3 regions of the Microbispora cellulosiformans genome follow, and region 3 is predicted to be linked to each of the others. Evidence: riboswitches for the same ligand, from Rfam matches in the RefSeq annotation. Region 3 holds a riboswitch; each other region holds the start of a gene.
What was found. Region 3 has a riboswitch for cyclic di-AMP ahead of F5972_RS39230 (C40 family peptidase). Riboswitches for the same ligand answer to the same signal wherever they lie in the genome.

Region 1 (4,674 bases), on a different contig from region 3:
GCAGGGCGGGGGCGAGCAGGCCCAGCGGCGCGGCGGCGCCGAAGACGACGGTGGCGCCGTCCTCGACCAGCGCCGCCGCCCTGCCCGCCACCGCGCGCGTCGGCAGCATGAGCGTGGAGGGATGGCGGACCACCTCGTACGGCTGGCGGGCGTCGAACTCCTCACACCCCTTCCACCGCGGCGCGTACACGACGACCGAGCCGGGCGGCCTGCGGGCGGCGAGGCCGTGCACGAACGCCTGGATGCCTCCCGGTCTGGGCGGGAAGTCGTTCGTGACGATCAACGTCCTGTTCGCCATCCTCACCCCCGGTATCGGCGCGGCGGACGGCCCACGGCCACGCGGCCCGCCCGGGAACGCATTCTCGCAGGCCCGTCCCGCCTCCCGCCTGCCCCAGGATCAGGACCGGGATCAGGGCCGCGATCAGGACCGGGCCAGCTCGGCCCGTACGGAGGACCGCCAGAGGCGGGTCAGCTCGGCGGTGGTCAGCCCGAGGACGTTCCGCAGCGCGGTGTCGGCGTCCTCGCTCAGCGCGGCGCGGTAGAGGGCGACCAGCCGCCGCTCGCCGAACCGGGCGGCGATGTAGCGGCAGGCCAGCCAGGCCTCCTCGTACGCCTGGGCGGGCCTGGCGGCGAAGTCCGCGGGCTCCGGCAGCCGGGCCAGCGGCGCGCCGGCCACTGTGTCAGCCGCTGTGTCAGCCGCTGTGCCGGCCTCCCTGTCGGCTTCCGCTCCGGCTCCACCGCCGGCTCGCAGGTCCGCGGCGAGTTCGGCGGCGACCGTGTGAACGGGCAGGCCGCTGTCGAGGTAGCCCACGTAGTCGGCGAAGCCCTCCAGGAGCCACATCGGCACCGCGCGCGGCCCGGAGGCCGCGACGTGCGTCAGCTCGTGGGTCACGACGACCTGGCGGCCGACCGCGGACAGGCGGGCGAACGCGGCGGGCTGCACGATCACCCGGTCGCCGGTCGCGACGGCCGCGAGGCCGCCGACCACCGCCGGAGCGGCCAGGAGGGCCGCCTGCTCCTCGGTGCGGGGCACGAGGACCACCGCGCCGCCGTGGGCTCCCCAGACCCGCGTGACCGTACGGTCGGCGCGGCCGGCCAGCCGGGCGATCTCGGCGACCAGCCGCCGCGGCGCGCCGACGACGACGGTGTGCTCACCGCGGGCGACGGAGGCGCCCGTCCACATGCCGGGCTGCTCGCGCACGGCTGCGCGGGCCCGGGACAGCAGGGGCGAGAGGGGGTCGGGCGGCGCCGCGGCGGCCGAACCGGCCAGCAGCGCGGCCAGCACCAGGGCCACGGACACGGACCGGCGGGGGCCGAAGCCGCGAGCGTGTGCGCTTCGGCGTGGACGCCGGAGATCCGGCCTGTGCCGCGCGCACGGCGCTTCCGCGGCTTCCTGCTTCGCCGGCCTGTGCCACATAGGGGTCTTACCGGGTCTCCACCGGCGTTCGAGCCGTCCAGCGACGTCCCGCCCGCGGGACCTGACGCGAGCACGCTACCAGGCGCCGGCGAGCCGTCGGCCGATCCGTCGGCCGATCCGTCGGCGGAGAAACGCCACGGCTCCGCCCACCCGTGCGGGAGGACGGAGCCGTGGAAGTGATGCCGGCGACAACGGGCTCGGCACCGGGCGAGGGGGACGGATCAGCCGCCGGGGCGTACGGCGCCCACGAAGGTCGCCCTGCGGTAGGAGTCGAGCTTGTCGATCCTGACCCGCGTGCCGCTGTGCGGGGCGTGGATCATCCTGCCGTGCCCGACGTACATGCCGACGTGGCCGCCGCCGCTGGTGAAGATGAGGTCGCCGGGCTTGAAGTGGCCCCAGGACACCTTCTTCCGTACGGCGCTGCGGATGGACCACGTCGTGCGCGGCAGCCGTACGCCGGCCTTGCGCCAGGCGTAGGTGACCAGGCCCGAGCAGTCGAACGCGCCCGGTCCGCTGGCGCCGTAGCGGTAGGGATCGCCGATGTGCTTCCTCGCGGTCGTGACCGCTCGCTGCGCCTTGGCCAGCTGGAGCGTGGCCTTGCTGAGCTTCTTCCGCTTGACGGCGGCCTTCTTGGTCGCCTTCCTCGCGGCTTTCTTGGCCGCCCCGGTGGCGGCGGACCTCGTGTTCGTCTCCGTGGTCACCTTCGTGACCGTGACCGTCACCGAGTCGGCCGCCGCCGGCTGCGCGCCGGCGATCCCTACGGATGCCGTCAAAGCGGCACCACCAAGGGCAATTCGGGCAAGACGGGACAGGCTAGCGGGGGTGGTAGACAGGATCTCTCCTTGGATCTTCCGCGTACGCCTACCGGGTTAGCTGACGGGTTCGGGCGGGGAAGTCGCCCTACGGCGCGTGGACGCGCCGATTCACCCCGGACCTTCGCGAAGAAGGTCGATGGTTCCCCGGCTCCGTGCCTCCTGACTGCACGGACTCGGCAGGTCCCCGGCGCCCGGAAATCCCCTGAGGGGAGTGAATAGACGGACGGCGCCGGCGACGGTGGATGACGCGGGCCCGGCCGGCCGGACCGGGCTCGCCGCGGCGAGGCGTGCTCGCCGCGGCCCAGAAGCTACCGAGATCCGGCGGCTCTCGGCAAAGCCGCCCCGGCGCATAAAGATCGGATAACGAAGGCGGCGCGGGAGAAACCGCAGCGTACCCACGCCGCATAAGGCTAAGTGTGACTCTGCTCACAGCAGGCACCACAGCGCCCAAATTGGGCACTTAGCTCCCAACCGGAACAAAGATCACGCCGACTGTCAAGGACGGACGGCACCGATCGCGTGATACTCCGCGAGTGTGACAATCTTCACAACATCGCCGGTCTGCGGCGCGTGGACGACCTTGCCGTCTCCCGCGTACAGGCCCACGTGGCCGTAGCCCGCATGGAAGAGCAGATCGCCCGGCTGGAGCGCGTCGAGGGACACGCGGCGGCTCGCGCCCCAGGCCCACTGCTCGTAGCTCGTCCGCGGCAGGCCGACCCCGCCCGCCGCCCAGGAGGCCTGGACGAGGCCGGAGCAGTCCCAGGAGTCCGGCCCGCTGCCCCCGTAGCGGTACGGCTTGCCGACCTGTTTGTAGGCGAACTGGAGAGCCGACAGGGCGTTGCCCGAAGCGGAGCCCTTGTAGGCGACGCCCGCGCTGTTGGGATTGCCGGGGTTGTAGGTGCCGAGCGAGCGCAGCAGCTTCATCTGCTCGTTGACGAGCTTGTCGACCTTCTTCTTCTCGTCGGCGAGCTCGCTCCTGACCTTGGCGGCCTCGGCGTAGACCGCCTTCGTCTCGTCGCGCCGGTCCTTCAGGCCCTGGATCGCGCCCTCGTACTGCTGGAGCCGTCCGATGCGCTCGGCGGAGATGTGGTTGTACGTGGCGAGACCGCTGAGCATGGTGTCGGGGTCGGGGTTGTAGAAGACGCCCCAGGTGCCGATGCCGCCCACCTGGTAGCTGCTGACCGCCATCGTCACCAGCCCCGAGCGCAGCGCCTCGACCCGCGCGTTCTGCTTCTTGTAGTCGTCGTTGAGCGCCAGATACTTCTTCTTGGCCGACTTCCACTTCTCACCGGCCGCGTTGTAGCGGTCCACGAGCTTGTCCGCCTGCGCGTTCAGCCGGTTCAGCTTCGCCTTGGCCTGGGCAAGGGTGGGTTTCGGATCGGCCTGCGCGCCCGTCAGCGGCGTCAGCAGGACCACGGCGGCCAACCCAGCGGCCACCGGCACACGCCCTCGCACTCGGGCCCCCTTCGGGATCAACGAACCTGCGGCGCGACTCTATCTAGGCGATCTTGACGCTTCAACCTATTCGCAGCTATTCGCGGCAGTCATCACTCACCGAAGCGGCCTCCGCACGGAGCGTGCCGTACTGGATCGGCCGGAATCAGCCGCGGCCGAGACGGCGCAGCAGCAGGAGCGAGGGCACCGGCCGGGCGCCCATGCGGCGGACGGAGTCGGCCACCTCACGGTCGGAGGAGACGACCGCGATGCCGCGCCCCGGCGGCTCTGCGCGCACGAGCGTGCGGATGAGGTCGTCGGCGATCTCGCCGGGCGCGCTGAACATCACCCGCACCCCGCGCGGCGCGGAGACCTGCACGGGCCCGTTCAGCTCGGCGCCGTCGAAGACGCACGTCACCTCCACGCGCGCCTGCACGGCGAGGCCGCCCAGCCCGGTGAGCAGGCGGGCGCGCTGGTCGGCGAGGGTCAGCGTCGGATAGCCGGTCTTGGTCACGTTGTAGCCGTCGACGATCAGGTGCAGGTTGGGCAGGGCGAGGAGCTGGTCGAGGAGCTGGGGGTCGTCGTTCGCCAGCGCCCGCGCGGGCACCGCCGTCACGCCGGGCTCGCCCGGCACGACCGCGTTCACGTAGTCGGCCGGCCTGCTGATGGTGGTCGGCAGGCCGAGCTCCTTGCGCAGCCCCGCGGCGGCGTCCTGCAGGGCGTCCAGCAGCACCCGTACGCGGGCGTCCTCCATGCTGCGGCCCTCGCGGGCGGCGCGGCGGTTGGCCTCCAGCTGCCGCTCGGTGTCCGCCAGGCGCTCCTTGAGCCTGCGCAGCTCGGTCTCCGCGGCGCCGTTGGCGCTCGCCACCCTGGCTCGCGCCTCGGCCGTCTCGGCCTCCAGCTCGGCCGCCCGGGCCTCGGCCGCTTTGACCCGCTCACGCGCGTCGTGCAGTTTGCGCCTCAGGTCGGAGTTCTCGGCGCGGGCCGCCTTGAGCTGCTCGCGAACCC
Region 2 (4,674 bases), on a different contig from region 3:
GTCGTCACGGCGCTCGCGCTGAGCTGCGCCTCCGCGTTCGGCCGGACGTACGGCGTGAGCTGGGTGACACCGGTGCTCGGCGTCTGGGCGATCATCGCGCCGTGGGTGATCAGAGGCCAGCCGGCGACCACCGCGACCATCTGGAACAACGTGGTCACCGGAGCGATCATCTTCCTGTTCGGCCTCGGCGCGCTGGCGTTCGCGGCCAACTACCGGCAGCACGAGCACGGCCGGCGCAGGGGAGTCGGCTCACCCGGCGGCGAGTGGTAGCCGGCGCCGCCGCGCCCCAGCCGGCGCGCGTGGCGTACGGCGGACGGCCGGCGGAGGTTGTCCTCCGCCGGTCTCCCCGTCCCAGGACCGTCCCGCGGCCGGCGCCTGCCGCGGCCCGCCTTTCCGCCGCGACTCTGTCGGGGGCGGGCGATAACGTGTCGGCTCGTGTCGCGAAGATCACGGTGGTGGTGGGCCGCCGCTCTGGCGGCGTCGTCGGCAGGGCTCGCCTACAGCCTGACCCTGGCCCAGCACGGCTTCACCTGGTTCTCGTTCGGATACTGCCCCGTGCGCGATCTCTACGACGCAGCCACCGATGTGTGGTGGCCCGCCCGTACGTACTTCCCCCTGGCTTGGTATTCGGGGCTCCCCGGCATCGTTGTCGCGTTCGCCGCGCACTGGGCCGCCATCCGGGCGAGACGTCCCCGGGCCGGGCGGGTGCTCGCCCGCGTCGCGGCGGCGCCGCTGCTCGTCCTGTTCGGCCTCGCCCCGCTCGCGTTCGCGCTGGACCTCGCGAGGGACGCGGCCTGCCTGGACAGGTGGGGCGGGGCTTTGGGGGTCAGGCTGATTCTCCTCCCGGACGCCGTCGCCGCCGTGGCCGCCCTGTGCGCGCTCGCGGCGGTGCGCATGCCCCGCCACCGGCTCCGCCGGGCGCTGAGCCTGGCGCTCCTCCGACTGCCGCGCAGGTCGGCACCGGTGCTCGCCGTACTGGTGCTCCTGACCCTCCTGCCGGTGGCCGACCTGGCGGTGGGGGAGATCACTTCCCGTCCCTGCGAGGCGCGCTTCGTGGACGGGCGCTCGGGCGGCGCGCACGCCGTGCCGCCCTACGGCGCGGGTGAGCGCAGGTTCCTCTGCGACGCACGCGAGAGCGGCCGTTTCGCGGACATCTCGGACCAGGACCTGCTCACCTACGGGCACGCCGCCTGCGACGCCTACCGGCCGGGTGACGACGACGCCTACGTGTTCGCCGCCGTCTGCCCGCCGATAGCGGTGGATCTGCGGAAGAAGCAGGCGGCCGACGAGGCCGCGTACCGGCAGCAGGAGGCGGTGAACCAGCGGGCCTGCGACAGCGCCACTCACCGGCCGCGGGTCAGGCCGCTCCGAGTCGTGAGGGCTCTGATGGGCACCGACTACGGGGTGATCGAGTCCCTGGAGACGGAGGCCGCGCTCGACGACGACCTGCTGACGAGAGCGCAGGCGAACGGCCTGGTCGCCGCTCTCCCCGGTCATCTGATGGTGATCACGCACTCCGACTTCGACAACTGCCTGACGGCGGAGCTGTACCGTCGCCGACCACCTGTCGAGGCGAGTGGCTGGGACCGTGTGGTCGAGGTCGGCTACCGGAGCCTGGCCGGTCGTATAGAGCTGATGGATCCGATCCAGGGGGAGAGCGATCTGCCGAACCTCGCCTTCCGGGGCAGGGGCCGGTATCGCATCCGGGTGCACTACCGCGTGCCGGCCGGGGAGCCGGGGAGCACCCAGGACCTCCTGATCATGATCTTCCCCGGGGCGGACGAGTGGACGATCGAATATCTGCCGCGCCGGGGCAGCAGCCGATGACGCCGGCCCGGCCGTTCACGTGCTCCAGGCCGTTCAGGCAGGCCGCAGGGCACCGCTGAGCCCTCACGGGGTGATGTGGCGCAAATCACGATTGGGCGCCGCCGGTGCGAGGACCTGCGGAAGCATGATGCGGAAGGGGCGGAAATAGACCTATTTGCCGGGATTTCGGTCGTGTCCTACTCGTGATCTACTATGCTTCCGGTCAGTGCGCCGGTGCGTGGTCCTCAACCCGAGGACGACCGGCGACCGCCGAATCCCGGATGTCATCGAACCCGGGAACCGGGGACCCACGTCTCTTCTGGGGTGAATCCGGACCATCCGGTAGGGCTACTCCTGGCCCGAACCCGTCAGCTAACCCGGTAGGCGGCCAAGGAGAGGAGAGCGCGTGGAGTGTCCGCTCCACCTGCCCACCCGGCCCGGGTTCCGTTCCCGGCCCACATGCCCGCCCTGGAACGTCTCCAGGCTTCCGGGGTGACGGCGCGCCCGTGACGGGCTGCCACATCTCCCGTTTCTGAAACCCGTCCGATCCCGTCCGACTCCGGCCCGCCGCGGCCGTGTCCGTCGGCGTGACGGTCATGCCTCCATGCCGTCGTGCCCGGCGGGCGGGTTCGTCATGTTCTGACGCGCGCTATAGGAGCCTTCGATTTCTACCGATCCGATTGCACAGCAGCTGCTCGACGCCGTACGCCCGGAACTGGGCTACCGCGAACGGCCCGGGAAGCTGACCAAGTTCGGCGAGTGGTACGCCGACAACATCGCCATGGACTCCGACTTCAAGGCGGCTCCCTGGTGCGACATGTTCGTCTCGTGGGCGGCCGACCGCGCGGGCGTGCGGGACCACGTCGGCGAGTTCGCGCTGACCACCAAGCACGCCAAGTGGTTCGAGCAGCAGGGCGCCTGGAGCCGGAAGCCGGAACCGGGAGCGGTGGTCTTCTTCGCCTGGTCGGGGTCGAAGCGCATCAAGGACATCGACCACGTCGGTATCGTCGAGAAGGTCGTCGGCGGCAAGGTCCACACGATCGAGGGCAACGTCGACGGCGTCTGGCTCAAGCGCAAGGTGCGCGACTCCAGCAAGATCGTCGGGTACGGCCTGCCGCGCAAGGTCAAGGCGACCCCGAAGGTGACCGTCACCGTCCAGCCGGTGGCGGCGGACGCCACGGTCCAGGGGGCGGCGGACGCGGCCGTCCAGGGGGCGGCGTCGGCCACGCGGAACATGGCCGCGAGCCACGGGCAGTCGCTGGGCGCGGTCTTCTCGCCGGGCGACGCCGTCCTGCCGGCCGGCCTGCTGTTCGCGCTCGTCTCGACCGCGGTGACCGGCCTGCGGTTCAGGGCCGCCGCGGCGGCGACGTCCGGCGGGCGGCACCGCAAGGGCGGCCCGCGGCAGGCGGGGGACGGCGGCGAGCGGCGCGGCCGGGAGACCGCCGGGGCCGGGGTGCCCGGCCCGGCCGCAGCTCAGGAGCCGCTCCATCTCCCCTATCTCGGCTGACCGGCCGGAGAGACGCCTGGGAACATTCTGGGAGTTTGAGATCGTTTGCGGGTGTCTGTGAAATTCGGTGACTCGCGCGGCTAAGGTGGGCAGCCACCCGCGGAAGCCGTGGAGCTTTCCCCCGATCCGACCGCTGGGAGTTGTCTCACATGTACGGGCGCGTCCCCTCACCGACGAGCCAGGATGATCAGTTTCGTCAGGAGGTCCTCTCCAGTCAGGACGAACCATCCGGCACGAAGAGCAGGAAGCCCCTCGTCGTCGTCGCCGTGATCCTGGTCGCCGTACTCGCGGCGGCGGGCGCGGGCTTCGCTTTGCGCGGCGCCACGGACGCCGGCGGCCCCTCCGCGGGCACTGCCGGGCAGGCGACGGCCCCGGCGCAGGAGAACGGCGCCGGTGACCCCGCCGACTCCGGGCCGGACTCCGGCGCCGGATCCGAGGACGGCTCGGCGGACGGCTCCGAGGGCGGTGGCGCGGACGGAGGCTCCGCACAGGCGCCCGCCGGAGACACTGCGGGCACAGGTTCCGGCACAGGCTCCGGCGCGGACGGGTCCGGCGACCAGGCGGCCGGCGGCACGGGCCAGGCGAAGACCGCGCCGGCCGGAAAGGCGGGCGGCGGCACGAAGGGCGGCACGGGGACCGGGTCGAGCCGGGACGACGACACGCCTTCGACGGCCGGCGACCCCGGCGGCCTCATCCCCGGTGAGTGCGCCGCCTCCGGATGCTGAGCAGGCCGCAGCGCTGAGCAAGCCGCGGCCTTGGAGTGAACGCGCCGCCTCTGGACGTCGGCCCGGCCGCGGTCTCGGGGTGAGCGCGCCGTCTCTGGGTGTTGACCCGGCCGCGGTCTCGGGGTGAGCGCGCCACCTCCGGGTGCTGAGCGGGTCGCAAGCCCCGGTCCGATGGGTGCGCCGCTGCCGCGTACCCGGCCGGGCTCCGGCGGGCGTCTAGGGTGATCGAGCGCCCAGGGCGCGGGGTCAGGAGGACGGGTCGGGCCAGCCCAGCGGGAACGATGCGGTCGTGGGTGGTTCGCCGGCCGCGTCGGTGAACTCGCGCATGGCGGTGATCAGGGCCTGACGCCGGGGGGCGGGCATCCGGGCGAGTATCGCCGCGATCTCCGCCTCGCGCCGGGCCGTGACCTCGTCCACGATGCGCCGGCCGATGCCGGTCAGCCGCAGCAGCGTCTCACGCCGGTTCTGCGGGTTCACCTCACGCTTCAGCAGCCCGGCGGCGGCGAGGCGGTCCGCCATCCGCATCGCGGTCGAGGGGTTCACGCCGAGCCTCTCGGCCAGCGTCACCAGTTTGGTCTCGCCCTGCCCGACCACCAGCAGCATCCGGAACTGCGGCAGCGTGACCCTGTCCTCCGC
Region 3 (4,674 bases):
CGGTCCGCCAAGCATGGCATGTCCCGGTGGTCCCGTTACCAGATTTTCCGGAGCGGGCGCCGCCGGCGCCCGGAACCGTCACGCCATACGAAAAACGGGGCCGATGGTCTCTGCCATCGGCCCCGTTCGCGGTCATTACTTGACCTTGACCACCACGGTGTTCGCGACCTTGTCGTGCAGGGCCTGCTGCAGCGGCTTGTCCCAGAGCAGCCACAGCACGTTGAGAAGGGCGGCCAGGTTCGCGAGGTACTTGATGACGGGAATCCACGAGAGGAACTGGAAGGCGAAGAGCACACCGGCGCGCTTGAGCGCCGCGTCCTGGGGCAGCCCCGCCGCGTCCAGCGTTCCCCCGACCGGGACGACCTTGATGCCCATCGCCATCTTGCCGAGGGTCTGCCCGCGCGAGCGCAGCATGAAGAACTCGTAGACGGCCATCACGACGCCCCCCAGCACGGCGACGAGCAGCGTGGCCAGGAAGGCCCCGCTCTCCAGGGTCGTGACGCCGGTCGTCGGGTCGATGCTGGCGGCGGTGAACAGCAGGCCCACGATGACGGCGTTGAGGATCATGTAGGGGATCCCGACCACGACACCGTCGATCAGCCGGGCGACGAGGCGCTGCCACCACTCCGCCAGCGGGGCCGGCGCGCCGGGCGGGATCGCCCCCTGCGGCGCGTACGACTGCCCGTAGGCGGGCTGGCCGTACCCCGGGGTGGCCTGTGCGCCGCCGTAGCCGGGCTGGCCGTACTGCTGCTGACCATAGCCCTGCTGGTCATAGGCCTGCTGGCCGTAACCGGGCTGACCATGGCCGGGCTGGCCCTGCTGACCGCCGTGGCCCTGCTGCTCGTAGCCCTGCTGGCCATAGGCGTGCGAGCCGGACGCCTGGGGGCCGGTCTGCTGGCCGTACTGCTGCTGACCGTAGCCACCCTGCGACGGCTGGCCGTAGCCGCCCGTCGGCTGACCCTGCTGACCGCCGTAGCCCTGCTGCTCGTAGCCCTGCTGGCCGTACGCCTGCGAGCCGGACGCCTGAGGGCCGGTCTGCTGGCCGTACTGCTGCTGACCGTAGCCCTGCTGCGGAGCCTGCTGACCGTACTGCTGCTGGCCGTAACCCTGCGGGCCGGTCTCCTGGCCATAACCCTGCTGGCCGTACCCACCCTGCGACGGCTGGCCGTACTGCTGCTGACCGTAACCGCCCTGCGCGGACTGGCCGTACTGCTGCTGACCATAGTCCTGCTGCGGAGCCTGCTGACCGTACTGCTGGCCATAAGCCTGCGGGCCGGTCTCCTGGCCGTAACCCTGCTGGCCGTAACCACCCTGCGACGGCTGGCCGTACTGCTGCTGACCGTAGCCCTGCTGCGGAGCCTGCTGGCCGTACTGCTGCTGGCCGTAACCCTGCGGGCCGGTCTCGTGTCCATAGCCCTGCTGCTGGCCGTAGCCGCCCTGGGCGGGGTCCTGCCCGGGCGTCTGCTGCGGGCCCGTCTGCTGTGCCCGATAGCCGACGACCGTGGCCTCGGGGTCGTACTCCTGGGAAGGTCTGTCCGTGTTGTACCCGTGGCTCGAGGGCGGCGGTGGCGTTCCGTCCGACTCGTCCTGGGGGTACGGCGGCTGTCCGGTGCTCACCGTGTCACCTCGTTTCGAAGACGCATGCGCCGCATCTCAGTAGCACACGCTGATATCGCCAAAAGTAGCGACACGCGTATCAACAGTCACCTTTGCAGCGGCTGACCGCCAGCGTCAAGATCAGCCACCAATGTCGGCATTATGACTCAACGGCGATCAAGATGCAGCAGCATTCGCGTGTTTCCCAGCGTGTTCGGCTTGACGTGCTCCAGGTCGAGGAACTCGGCGACGCCCTCGTCGTACGACGCGAGGAGTTCCGCGTACACCTCGGGAGACACGGGAGTGCCCTGAATCTCGGTGAAACCGTGACGGGCGAAGAACTCCACGGCGAACGTGAGGCAGAAGACCCTGCGCACGCCGAGCCCGCGCGCGGCGTCGATGAGCTCGGCGACGATCCGGTGGCCGACGCCTCCGCCGCGCACCGCCGGGTCCACCGCGACGGTCCTGATCTCGGCGAGGTCCTCCCAGAGCACGTGCAACGCGCCGCAGCCGACGACCTCTCCGCCGATCTCCGCGACCCAGAACTCCTGGACGTCTTCGTACAGCGTGACCGTGCTCTTCTTCAGCAGGCGCGGCCCGACGCCCGAGTACGCGTCGACGAGGCGGCGGATCGTCCTGACGTCCGGGGTCCTAGCCCGGCGCACCACCACGCCCCGGGCGCCGGATCCGCTCGGCGTCTGCGCGGCGACCTGCTCCATGACCGGTCAGCCTAGTGCCGCGACCGACAAGGTTTGCCCCCGCGCGTGACCCGGGGATCGGCGAGGCCGGCTCCCATTTACGGTCAATCCCAAACGGCCCGTCCGACATCGCGCCTGACCGTCTGTAGCCACCGGGATACGGATCGGCGCCGGATCGGACCCCGGAACGCACGTCCCGCTCCGCATCGATTTTCCCTCCTGTCCGACCAGCACCTCAGAGGCCCACAAAGCACCACAAACCCAGGTAGACCAGCCCGTATCACTGATCGACTCGTGACCCGAGCGTGATCAGTTGGTTGTCAAACGTAGACGGGTTTGCGAGTTCTGGTTGAGCAACAACTCAGGGTGCACTAATGTCCAGCGACGATGCCGATCGTCGTGAGCACTCTCGACGATCGGGCGCCGAATCCTCGAAGCGCCGGTGTCCGAACCCTGTCGGGCGCCGGGTGCGGAGAGGAGCCGGGGACCCAATCCATGGGATCAGGATCGGTTCAGGTTCAGATCGTCCAGGGGTGAATCCGCAAGGTAGGGCTACTCCGGCCCGAACCCGTCAGCTAACCCGGCAGGCGCTCGGCAGTGCCCCGCCACACGGCCCGTCACGACGACGCCGGCCGGTGCGGGAGCACCTATGGGAGAGGAGCTCGGTTGCGCATGCGTGGAGGACGGCAGGCGGGCAGGCACGCCCGTCGCCGACGGCCCGGAGCCGGCCCGGCCGGTCCGGGTGCGATCCGGCGGTTCACCCTCGTCGGAGTCGCGCTCGCCGCGGTCACATTCGGCGCTCCGGTGGTCAGCGCGACCGCCGACCCGAAGCCGAGCCTCAAGGAGCTCGCCGCGGAGGTGGAAGACCTCTACAGCGAAATCGAGTCCCTCACCGAGCAGTACAACGGCGAGCGGGTACGCCTGAAGGCGGCCGAGCGGTCCGCCGAGCTCGCCAAGAAGAACCTCGCCAAGAGCGAGGCCGAGCTGGCGACCCGCCGGCAGAGGGCGAGCGCCCTCGCCCAGCACTCCTACATGACCAACGGGCTCGGCAACGCCCTGGTGCTCGTCAAGTCCACCGATCCGCGGCAGTACCTCGACCAGGCCTCCACGACGTACGCGCTGGAGTTACAGCAGAGCCAGGAGGTCGCCGAGGTCAGCAAGGCGATGGACGCCGCCGCCCGGGCCAAGTCCAGCGCCGCCGCCCGCCAGAGCGAGGTCAGGAAGCTGCTGAACGGCCTCGACTCGCGGCGCGACACGATCACGAAGCTGATCAAGAAGACCGAGAGCAGCCTCTACCGGCAGGTCTCGCGGGAGGTCGGCGCCGAGACGCGCAGGAGGATGTCCTTCCCGATCGTGGGCGGCGGCAAGGCCGCCCAGGCGGCGCGCTGGGCCCTCGCGCAGCAGTTGAAGCCGTACGTCTGGGGCGCGGAGGGACCGCGCTCGTTCGACTGCTCCGGCCTTGTCATGGCGGCCTACCAGTCCGTCGGCATCAGCCTGCCCCACTACACGGGCGACCAGTGGACGGCCGGCACCCACATCACCAAGGACCAGCTCCGCCCCGGCGACCTCGTGTTCTTCTACTCGGACCTGCACCACGTGGGTCTCTACATCGGCGGCGGCTACATGGTCCACGCGCCGCGCACCGGTGACGTCATCCACATCGCCAAGATCGCCGGGCGTCCGTTCGCGGGCGGGGTGCGCGTCGCCGACTGATCACCCGCCCGACCGTGCTCCGGCCGTGCCCGAGGGCGCGGCCGGACGAGTCCGGGACGTGGTCAGATGAGACGGCGGCGGGCGGCCCAGGCGACGGCCTCGATGGCGGTCGCCACGCCGATCCGGTCGCAGATGCAGCGCAGTCGCCGCCGCACCGTACGGCCGCTGACGTCGAGGCTACGGCCCACCCGGTCGGCGGTCACACCCTTCGCCAGCTCGGCGAGCAGCAGTAGGTCCTCCTCGGTGAGACCGGCACGCTCAAGGTCCGAGGCGAGATCCTCACCCCGGTAGACGACCTCCGGATACCCCATCGTCCGCCCTCCCCACGACGATGATGCGTCGGCCCACCCTCCAGGGACGGTAAACGCCTTTGCCGAAGGCCGTCAAGGTGCGGCGGCGGGCCGCCGGTCGTAGGCCTCCCTGGCGGCCTCCACGTCCTCCATGTGGATCTCCGCCCAGTTCTTGATCGCTTCGAGCAGCGGCATCAGGTCCTCGCCCAGGGGAGTGAGCCGATAGTCGACGCGTACCGGCGCGGAGTGGTTCGTCGCACCCGTTCGAGCGGGCGGCCGAGGCCCACGAACGGCTCGCCCGGGGCGGCGTGCGCGGACGCGTGGTGCTGACCCCCTGACCTCGCGCCGGCCACGAGGCCGGCGCGAGACCGCGAGGC

Region 1: linked by a shared signal. The riboswitch ahead of F5972_RS09155 (C40 family peptidase) and the one ahead of F5972_RS39230 (C40 family peptidase) in region 3 are both predicted to bind cyclic di-AMP.
Region 2: linked by a shared signal. The riboswitch ahead of F5972_RS30590 (CHAP domain-containing protein) and the one ahead of F5972_RS39230 (C40 family peptidase) in region 3 are both predicted to bind cyclic di-AMP.

What each region holds. Positions count from the first base shown of each region.
Region 1 covers NZ_VYTZ01000003.1:240,971-245,644, reverse strand. Annotated here, with positions in the region: gene F5972_RS09165 (glycosyltransferase family 4 protein) at 1-298, opposite strand, end outside; gene F5972_RS09160 (hypothetical protein) at 422-1,300, opposite strand; gene F5972_RS09155 (C40 family peptidase) at 1,639-2,190, opposite strand; cyclic di-AMP (ydaO/yuaA leader) riboswitch at 2,261-2,421, opposite strand; gene F5972_RS09150 (C40 family peptidase) at 2,728-3,669, opposite strand; gene F5972_RS09145 (NYN domain-containing protein) at 3,833-4,674, opposite strand, start outside.
Region 2 covers NZ_VYTZ01000015.1:74,133-78,806, forward strand. Annotated here, with positions in the region: gene F5972_RS30580 (SPW repeat protein) at 1-270, shown strand, start outside; gene F5972_RS30585 (hypothetical protein) at 436-1,827, shown strand; cyclic di-AMP (ydaO/yuaA leader) riboswitch at 2,065-2,209, shown strand; gene F5972_RS30590 (CHAP domain-containing protein) at 2,588-3,313, shown strand; gene F5972_RS30595 (hypothetical protein) at 3,463-4,038, shown strand; gene F5972_RS30600 (MarR family winged helix-turn-helix transcriptional regulator) at 4,285-4,674, opposite strand, start outside.
Region 3 covers NZ_VYTZ01000032.1:3,630-8,303, forward strand. Annotated here, with positions in the region: gene F5972_RS36605 (RDD family protein) at 136-1,617, opposite strand; gene F5972_RS36610 (amino-acid N-acetyltransferase) at 1,764-2,315, opposite strand; cyclic di-AMP (ydaO/yuaA leader) riboswitch at 2,746-2,899, shown strand; gene F5972_RS39230 (C40 family peptidase) at 2,967-4,007, shown strand; gene F5972_RS36620 (helix-turn-helix domain-containing protein) at 4,070-4,318, opposite strand; partial or broken gene F5972_RS36625 (hypothetical protein) at 4,493-4,674, opposite strand, start outside.